3 regions of the Pseudarthrobacter sp. Y6 genome follow, and region 2 is predicted to be linked to each of the others. Evidence: predicted binding sites of a transcription regulator. Region 2 holds the regulator's gene; each other region holds the start of a gene.

Region 1 (3,270 bases), 1.4 Mb from region 2:
AGCACCAGCAGGGCCGGAGCCCACCAGCCCACGGTGTTGAAGTCGGGCAGGCAGCCAATGATGAACGTTGAGGCACCCATCAGCAGCAGCGTGAACATCAGGACCTTCCGCCGGCCCACCCGGTCACCGAAGTGGCCCAGGATGACGGCGCCCACCGGCCGTGCCACATACGCGAAGCCGAAGGTGGCGAAGGACATGACGGCCGCGTTGGCCCCGGCGTCCGGGAAGAACACCGTGGGGAAGATCAGTGCGGCGGCGGACCCGAAGATGAAGAAGTCGTAGTATTCGACGGCGCTACCCAGGAAGCTGGCGAGGGCTGCCTTCTTTGGCGTCCCGGCCGGGGCAACGGTGCCCTGCCCGGCGGACGGAAGTGTCTGGCTCATGGAGTTCCTTATGTGTGACGACGTTGTCGCGGATGGATCTGGAGGGTCGCAGCCGCAGCGGCCTGAGTGGAGCTGGTGCGGTGCGGCTGGAGTCCGTTGAAAGACCCAGGCCAGTAGCCACATGGTGAGAGCTACTTGTGCGATACAGCAATGATGGCTGTGAGCGCAGTCACTTGTCAAGAAAATAATCACCATCTAGAAATAGTTCCCACGATGTGGCAACATCGTCGTATGAGTGTGAATCAAACCACAGCGCCCACTGACGCCGGCGCTGAGCCAAAGACGCCCAAGGGTGACCGTACGGACATGGTGGGCAAGGCTCTGGGGCTGCTTGTCCTCCTGGGTGACGAACCGCGTGGCGCCAGCGCTGCGGAGATCTCGCGCCGCGCCGATCTCCCCTTCAGCACCACCTACCGCCTCCTGGGATCCCTGACGCGGGACGGATTTGTGGACTATGAGCCGGACGGCCGCCGCTACCATCTGGGCCTGCGCATCTTCCAGCTCGGCCAGCGGGTCTCCAACCATCACGGATTTGCGGGCACGGCACTGCCAGTCCTTCGCCGCGTGACCGAGCAGACGGGGGAGGCCACCATCCTCAGTGTCCGCGACGGCCACCACCACCTCACGGTCAACAAGGTGGACGGCCCGCAGACATTCCGGGTCACCAGCGACCCCGGGCATCTGGGCGCGTTGCACGCGACAGCCGTCGGCAAGGCGCTGGTGGCTTTTACCGATGACACTGAACGTGAAGCCTTGCTTGAGGAGCTCGAACTGGAACCCCTCACCGAACACACCATCACGGACCGTGCCGCCTTCCGTGCGGAGATCGAGAAGGTCCGCCGGCAGGGATATGCCGTGATGGACGAGGAGAACGAGAACGGCATGCGCGCGGTGGCGGTACCGCTGTTCAATTCGCAGGGCCACGCCTTCGCCTCACTGGCCACCGCCGTTCCCGTGTTCCGCCTCAGCGTGGAAGCGCTTCTGGCCCACGTGCCCCTGCTGCAGGACGCCGCGGCCGAGCTGGCCGCGCGCTTGCCGCAACGGTAAATAGCCTCCAAATGTTCGTATGTAGAACAAGCGTGCGAGAAGTGAACAAGTGTTGTACTGTAATCCCTATCACCCGACCCGCCGCGGACGCTTCGAGCGCCGCCGCCCGCCGGGTGCCGTATCAAAGGAGCTGCCCGGATGAGCAATCGAACTGAGTCCTACCTCGTGGGACTGGTCGGCGACGGCGTGATGCCGTCACTTACTCCCCCCATGCACGAACGCGAAGGCGATGTGCAGGGCCTGCGCTACCTCTACCGCCCCATTGACCTGTTGGAGCTCGGACTTTCCGGCGACGCCGTGGGGGATCTGCTCAAGAGTGCCCGCAGCCTGGGCTTCAACGGCCTGAACATCACCCATCCGTGCAAGCAGCTCGTCCTGGCGCACCTGGACGAGGTCTCGCCGGATGCCCTCAGGCTCGGCGCCGTCAACACGGTCGTCATCGAGGACGGCCGTTTCATCGGCCACAACACCGACTACTCCGGGTTCGCCGCCGCGCTTGGCTCAGGCCTTCCGGGTGCGCGGCTGGACCGCGTTGTCCAGCTTGGCGCGGGAGGCGCCGGTTCCGCCGTTGCCTACGCCCTGCTGACCGCCGGCGTGAAGGCGCTGGACCTGGTGGACGTGGACCCCGCCCGGTGCGCGGCACGCGCCGCAGAGCTGGCGGGCTTGTTCCCGGGCAGCACCGTCACAGCGCGTACGACGGCGGAGCTGCCGCAGCTTATGCTGCTGGCCGACGGTCTGGTGCACTGCACGCCGGTAGGCATGGCCGCCCACCCGGGTGTCCCGCTGGACCTGGACCTGCTGGAAACCCGGCACTGGGTGGCGGACATCGTCTACCGCCCGATCGATACCGAACTGGTCCGCGGCGCCCGCGCCAAAGGCTGCGAGGTCCTGGACGGTGGCCGCATGGCCGTGGGGCAGGCCGCGGATTCCTTCCGGATTTTCACCGGGCTGGACGCCGACGCGGAACGCATGCGCAGCCATTTCCTGGAGCTCGTGGCCAAGGAAGAGGTGGCTGCCTGATGCGCACCGGAATCGCCACGGTCTGCCTCTCCGGCACCCTGAAGGAAAAGATGCAGGCCTGCGCCATCGCCGGCTTTGACGGGATCGAAATCTTCGAACAGGACCTGGTTACGTCGCCGCTCACGCCCGAGGACGTCCGCAAGATGGCGGCCGACCTTGGCCTCACGCTGGATCTTTACCAGCCGTTCCGCGACTTCGACAGCGTGTCCGAAGACCTCCTGGCCGCCAACCTCCGGCGCGCCGAAGCCAAATTCAAGCTCATGGCGCGGCTGGGCATGGACACCATCCTGGTCTGCTCCAACGTGGCCACGGCCAGCATCGACAGCGACGACCTCAGGGTTGATCAGCTCGGCAAACTGGCTGCACTGGCAGGGGACCATGGCGTCAAAGTGGCCTACGAGGCCTTGGCCTGGGGCAAATACGTCAACGACTACGAGCATGCCCACAAGCTGGTGGAAGCCGTGGACCACCCCAACCTGGGCACGTGCCTGGATTCCTTCCACATCCTGTCCCGCAACTGGGACACCACCCCCATCGAGGCCTTCAACCCGGAAAAGATCTTCTTCGTCCAGGTGGCAGACGCCCCCAAGCTCTCCATGGATGTCCTCTCCTGGAGCCGGCACTACCGGGTGTTCCCGGGCGAGGGACAGTTCGAGCTCGCCAAGTTCATGGGCCACGTGGTCCGGGCGGGGTACAGCGGCCCGGTGTCGCTGGAGATCTTCAACGACGTCTTCCGCCAGTCGGACGTGGAGCGCACCGCCGTCGACGCCATGCGGTCACTCATCTGGCTGGAGGAACAGAGCGCCAAGTGGCTGGATGC
Region 2 (3,270 bases):
CGGGCGTGGCGGCAAGTTTCTGTTACGTCCATGGAATGCCTGGGGGCCCAAAAATGCCCGATGGCAGCCGAATGTTTCAGTGAACTGGCGCGCCACGACGCCGCCGAGGCTGACGTTGTGGTCACCAACCATGCCATGCTCGCCGTCAGCGCGTTTGAAGGCCTCGCAGTGCTTCCCGAATACGACGTTGTGGTGGTGGATGAGGCCCACGAACTGCAGGACCGGGTCACCGGTGCGGTGTCGGGGCAACTCTCCGTGGCAATGGTCCACGCTGCGGCGTCGGGCGCGCGGAAACACACGGCCATCACGGTAGATGCCCTCAACGCAGCTGCCGCCAACCTGGAACTCGCCTTGGCCGGGGTGCCCAACGGGCTGCTCCCCAACGGCCTCAACGACGAACAGCTGGACTGCGTGGACCAGTTGCGTGAGGCCTGCCGGGCTGCCCTGTCCGATTCCAAGGGCGACGGCAGCCAAACGGCCGACGGCGGGCGGCAGCTCGCCCGGTCACGCCTGATGCTGATCCTCGAACTGTGTGAACGGCTCATCGGGGCCCGTGAAAACCGTGAAGTGGTGTGGTTTTCCCGCGCAAGTTCCTTCGATCCGCAACAGGGCTATGCGCAGCCCGACGAGTCAGCTCCGGCCCTGGTCAACATCGCGCCGCTCAGCGTTGCCGGCAAGCTCCGCGAAGGGCTTTTCGCCGGCCACACCGTGGTGCTGACCTCGGCAACGCTTGCCATCGGCTCAGCCTTTGAACCGGCCGCCGGAGGCTTGGGGCTGGTGGGGGAGGGTGCGCCGAGCTGGACCGGGATCGACGTCGGATCGCCCTTTGATTATCCCAAACAGGGGATCCTTTACGTCGCAGGGCACCTCCCCAAGCCAGGCCGCGGGGCGTCGCCGGAGGCACTCGATGAACTTGAGGCGCTGATCCGGGCGTCCGGCGGCGGCGCCCTGTGTCTCTTTTCATCGCGCCGTGCCGCTGAGGAGGCCGCGGAGGCGATGCGTCCCCGGCTCGGCCTCAGCATTCTCTGCCAGGGCGACTCCACCATGACGGCACTCGTGAAGCAGTTCGCGGACGAGCCCGATACCTGCCTCTTCGGAACCATGTCCCTGTGGCAGGGTGTTGATGTTCCGGGTGGATCATGCCGGCTCGTGGTGATCGACCGCATTCCGTTCCCGCGGCCGGATGATCCGCTGATGACCGCGCGGTCCCGCGCCGTTGCGCAGGCCGGCGGAAACGGCTTTATGGCGGTATCGGCGACCCACGCGGCCATCCGCCTGGCCCAGGGCGCGGGCAGGCTGATCCGTTCAACCGGAGACAAAGGCGTGGTGGCCGTGCTTGATTCCCGGCTTGCCACCGAGCGCTACGCCGGATTCCTCCGCGCCGCACTGCCGCCGTTCTGGCCCACCACGGACCGCAGGACAGCGTTCGCAGCCCTGGAGAGGCTGGCCGGGAAGGGCGCCTGACTGAACGCGGACCCGGTATGGCCTTGCAAGCCGGGCCCCGTCCCGCAGCGCACCCTCGTCCTGGCCGGGGCGTGCAGGGCCCGATTGCGTCCTAGAGTGACCGCAGGACCGAGACGACCTTGCCCATGATCGTGGCGTGATCGCCCAGGATGGGCTCATACTGGGTGTTCTGCGGCAACAGCCACGTGTGGCCATCGCGCTGGCGGAACGTCTTCACGGTGGCTTCATCGTCCAGCAGGGCCGCGACAATATCGCCGTTTGCGGCGTCGGCCTGCCGGCGGACCACTACCCAGTCGCCGTCGCAGATGGCGGCGTCCACCATGGAGTCGCCGGCCACGCGCAGCATAAACAGCTCACCTTGGCCCACGAGCTGCCGCGGCAGGGGCATCACGTCTTCCACCACCTGATCAGCAAGGATGGGCCCGCCGGCCGCGATCCGGCCCACCAACGGCACCATGGCGGTGTCCATGGCAGTGGGAAGTTCGGTGACCGTTCCGCCGATGCCGTGCAGGACTGAGGGCTTGGTTGCCCCGCTGGTTTTGGCCGACCCGCCGTCCAGCGTCAACGGCATCAGGACTTCCATGGCGCGCGGACGCTTGGGGTCCCGGCGCAGGTATCCCAGCTTCTCCAGCTGCGACAGCTGGTGGGTCACGCTGGACAAACTCGCCAGGCCCACGATGTCGCCGATTTCACGCATCGACGGCGGATAGCCGTTGTCATTCACCGAGCGCTGGATGGTTTCAAGGATCTTCTTTTGGCGGGCGGTGAGCCCCTTGGGGGTCCGTTGGGGCTGGCGGCGCTGCGGTGTCGCCTTGCCCTCGGCGGCTGGTGCTGCCATGTTCGCCAATGCCTTTCGGTTGCCCGGATCCGCTCCGGCCGCTGGTGCCTGGAACGCCCCGGGGCTGTTTGTCGGAGTTGATTGTCAGACCCTGCTGATCAACTACAGAGGTGGTTGTTCTTTGATCCAAACGTAGGCCAGCCACAGGGCTTTTTCAAACATTTGTTCTAGCGAGTCTCGACAATATTCGTTGATAAGTGCTAAAAATGAAGAAGCAAAGTTCGAATATGTGTTCTACTCGTTGCTTGCGGATTCGAATATTCGAATTATGGACGGCCCAGGCCGGCACCGGCAAGTGGACGCGGAGGGCGCGCCGGGCAGCACAGTATGGTCCAGGAGGGCTCATTTCATGTCAGCTATATCTGCTTCGCAGGACTCGCGTCCGCAACTCATTTCCGTGCAGGACCTCACTTCGCGGCCGTGGTCCGCACCCATGTCGGCCTCGGTTTCGGCGCCCAGGCAGCGCAGGGAATCCTTGCCCCCGCTGCGCCTGACCGGCAGGGGCCGGATTGTCCTCATTGGCATCCCGCTGGTGATCCTCGCCGCAATCCTGCTTTCGCTGGCCGGTTTCCTCAACGCCCCGGCGAAGGCCGCCGATTCCGCCGCCGACCTGTCGTTGACGCCAACAGTCTCGGTCACAGTGCAGCCCGGACAGTCGCTCTGGGCCATTGCCGGTACCGTGGCGCCCGAGCGTGATCCCCGTGATGTCATCGCGGATATCGCTCAGTTGAACAACCTTTCCGCCGGGGGTGTTGTCCCCGGGCAGCAGCTCTTCGTCCCCACCAAGTAGGTGCCTTCGGGCTCGGGGGCGTGCCGCAGCAACCCGTCACATTTTCAGGCCGTCTGCTTCGGACCTAAACTGTTCAGGTGAATGACCAGCTAGAGCGTCTGAACAGACTTCCCCTCCGGACCAACCTCCGCGGACTGACCCCGTATGGTGCCCCGCAGTTGGATGTACCTATCCTGCT
Region 3 (3,270 bases), 820 kb from region 2:
CGAGGGCGATCCCGGTCGGTGGATGCTCTCCACGTCCATCCTGACGGCAGACACCCCGCCACCTGGTGCTGAGTCCACAATTTTCGGCAAGCTCACTGCCCTGCACGACCGCGTGCCACTGCCCATGGACCGGACCACGATGGCAGCGTGGCTTGACCCCCACGCCGTTGACGCCGCGGGACTGGTGGACCTCGTCCGGTCAGGCGTGAAGGACGCCGCTTCCGGGTGGCACGTGGATTCCGTCGGCACCGAGGTGGGCAACGTACGCAACAACTCCCCGGAACTCATCTGGCCGGTGGAGGCGCTGTTCTAAGCCGACACTCCGGGCGACATGCCCCTAGACGGTGACGTTGCCGTCGTCGTCCACTGTCCAAGTGGGGTTATAGGCAATCTCCCAGCGGAAGCCGTCCGGATCGGCGAAATAGCCGCTATACCCGCCCCAGGGCTGTGTGACGGGCACGGCGATGATGGTGGCACCGGCCGATGCCGCCTCCGCCATGACCCGGTCCACCGCTTCGGTGCTGGGCAGGTTGTGGCTGAGCGTGATGCAGGGGACCTGGCCGGGAGCGCCTACCCCCGCCTCGGCGTGCATCTGCGCGGCATCCCACAGGGAAAGGATGAGGCCGTGGTTGACCTGGATGAACACCACATCTCCGGGAAACTCCCGGTGGACAGGCCAGCCGAGGCCTTCCACATAGAACCGGCGGGAGGCGTCAACACTGCGAACGCCTAGTGAGATGAAGTCGACTCGGGGCTGCATGCTTCGATACTGTCAGAAGATGGCAACAATTCAAGGAAACGACAGGGACGCTTTGGCCGACAAGGAACAGCTCGCTGCCGTTCGGATTGCGGTCGACGAAGTTGACGAGCAGATTGTCACCCTCATTGCGCGGCGTGAACGCTTGATCCGGATCGCCGGAACCCTGAAGGGGGACGACGCTGAAGTCCGCGCCCCCGGCCGGGTGGAACGGGTGATTGAGCATGTCCGGTCCGCCGCGGAAAAGAAGGACATTGATCCGGACATCGTGGAATCAACCTACCGGGCCATGATCTCGGGGTTCATCGAACTCGAAATGAAGGTCCACAAAGAAAGCAGCTGACGCCGCCCCGGGTGCTGCCGGACATGGTTCCGGCAGCAGCTGCCTCGGTGTTTCCTAGAGCGCTTCGTCGACGGCGACGCCCGACTGGAACTCCCGGCCGTCAGCCTCGCTGAAGGCCGACATAATGTGGCCCTTGCCCAGGCCATGGACGGCCGCGACGGGGAAGTTGCCGGTGATGGTGCTGCCCGAGTGCGTCACGCCGCCAAGATCATAGTTTTCCTCGGCGCTCTGGTCATGGCTGAACGAGTAGAAGGCAATGGCCTCCCCGTTCATGAACTCAATGCCCAAGCGTCTTTGCGATGAGTAATCAGGGCTCGCCGCCACCAGTCCCACTACGTACGCACCTGCCCCCGGTATGTTGCCGTCGATATCAAAGGTTGCCACGAGCTTTTCGTCCTGGGCCTTGATGCTTACGTGCTTGAGGAGTGCGTCATTGGTGCTCATGCCACAATCCTGCCTCCCTGCTGCCCGTCCGTCCACCCCTGTCTAGGTTTTGTCGGGGCTCCGTCGTAGACTGAATTTATTCGAACATGTATTCGAATACCTTGCTTTTGCATCAGCATTTTGCATCAGCTCCGTTCAGTTCCGGGAGGCGCCCATGGGTATGTTCAGCGAGTCCGTGGACGTCGTCTGCACCGCTACCGGCCAGCCGCTGAAACTCCAGTGGGCCGGGCGGCACTACACGGTGTGCGCCGAGCCTGTCCGGTGGTACGAACGCCGGCAGTGGTGGGCCGAGGAACGCCGTGCACCCCTCGGCAGCGGGCCGGGGCTCGTGGACCACGAAATCTGGCGCATCCAGGTCCGGGCGGACCCGCGGAGTGCCGGCCCTCGGGATGCAGGAGAGCCGCTCACCCTGGACCTGAGCAGGCATATCGGCAGCGGCCGCTGGAGGCTCCTGCGGATCCACGACGCACTCCGGCCCCAAACAGCATGAGCTTCTCCCACCTTCACGTTTCCACGGCCTTCAGCGCACACTATGGAGTTGCCTGGCCCGATGAACTGGCCCAGGTTGCCGCCGCGGACGGCGCAACAGCGCTCGCCTGCACGGACCGGGACGGCCTCTACGGCACCATCAAACACCTCAAAGCCTGCATGGAAGCCGGCATCGACCCCGTCGTGGGTGTGGACCTTGCGGTTTTCGACGACGACGGCGACCACCGCACCCAGCTCGCCGGCAGGGTGGTGGTGCTCGCCCGTGGCCACAACAACGGGGCAGGCTACCGCGCCCTGTGCCGGCTGGTGTCCGATGCCCATGCCCGCACCTCCGGCAAAGCCGGGGGAGCGGTGCCGGTGGCGGTCACCCGCGCCGAACTCGCCTCCCGCACGCTTGACCCAAAAACCCTGAAACCGGTCCTGACGGTCCTGATCGGCCCGGATTCCGACGTCGGACGGGCCATGGGCGGCCGGCGCTACCTCCGTCCGCGCACCCTTTTCAAACGCTGGCTGGACGCCATGCCCCCAGGGACCTTGGTGGCGGAAGTCGTTTCCCAGCTCACTGCCCCCGGAGCGCCCGTGAGCACCGCCCATGCAGTACGTATGCTCAAACTCGCGGAAGAACACCACGTGCCGGCCGTGCTCACCAACGCGGTCCGCTACTGCGCAGAGGACGGTGCCGCCACGGCGGACGTACTCGACTCCGCCCGGACGCTGAAGTCCCTCCCCGAACTCGCGGCCGAACCTCTGCTCCAGCCCAACGGGCAAGCCTGGCTCAAATCATCAGCGCAGATGCTTCAGTTGGGCAAGGAAATCATCCGCGCCGCAGGGTATGGCACAGCGGACCTCAAACAGCTGATGGCACAGACCGAGGCGCTCGCCGACTTCTGCCGGATTGACCCGGTGACTGACATGGGATGGAAGCAGCCTGTAGTCCCCGAGGCATCGGTCATTGGCATCAGCCAAGACCCGCATCTGGAACTGGTGCAACGGTGTGAGGCCGGGATCAGCAGGCGGTTCCCCGGAATATCAGGCTCAGCCCGCAAGGACATGCGCTCGCGGCTGGAGCACGAGCTGGGGATCATCAGGAACCTCGGGTTTTCCTCCTACTTCCTCACTGTCGCGGAGGTCTCCAGGATGATCATGGACATGGGGGTCAGGGCAGCCGCCCGCGGTTCCGGGGCTTCCAGCCTGGTCAACTACCTGATTGATGTCAGCCAGGTGGACCCCCTGCAAC

The links. Region 2 encodes LexA, which represses DNA repair genes until DNA is damaged. Its sites were predicted from a motif close to TCGAACANNTGTTCGA; they were not measured.
Region 1: ACQCSW_RS00630 (shikimate dehydrogenase) is a predicted target of LexA. The motif match lies at 1,453-1,468, and genes of this name have one in related genera.
Region 3: ACQCSW_RS10180 (DUF6504 family protein) is a predicted target of LexA. The motif match lies at 1,625-1,640, and genes of this name have one in related genera.

Annotation. Positions count from the first base shown of each region.
Region 1 is NZ_CP189574.1:126,088-129,357, reverse strand. Features, by position in the region: gene ACQCSW_RS00640 (MFS transporter) at 1-383, opposite strand, end outside; gene ACQCSW_RS00635 (IclR family transcriptional regulator) at 615-1,430, shown strand; gene ACQCSW_RS00630 (shikimate dehydrogenase) at 1,569-2,450, shown strand; gene ACQCSW_RS00625 (bifunctional sugar phosphate isomerase/epimerase/4-hydroxyphenylpyruvate dioxygenase family protein) at 2,450-3,270, shown strand, end outside.
Region 2 is NZ_CP189574.1:2,929,626-2,932,895, reverse strand. Features, by position in the region: gene ACQCSW_RS14085 (ATP-dependent DNA helicase) at 1-1,464, shown strand, start outside; gene lexA (transcriptional repressor LexA) at 1,556-2,302, opposite strand; gene ACQCSW_RS14075 (LysM peptidoglycan-binding domain-containing protein) at 2,736-3,092, shown strand; gene ACQCSW_RS14070 (histidinol-phosphate transaminase) at 3,170-3,270, shown strand, end outside.
Region 3 is NZ_CP189574.1:2,109,313-2,112,582, forward strand. Features, by position in the region: gene ACQCSW_RS10160 (SOS response-associated peptidase) at 1-313, shown strand, start outside; gene ACQCSW_RS10165 (VOC family protein) at 338-760, opposite strand; gene ACQCSW_RS10170 (chorismate mutase) at 780-1,100, shown strand; gene ACQCSW_RS10175 (hypothetical protein) at 1,155-1,544, opposite strand; gene ACQCSW_RS10180 (DUF6504 family protein) at 1,699-2,034, shown strand; gene ACQCSW_RS10185 (DNA polymerase III subunit alpha) at 2,031-3,270, shown strand, end outside.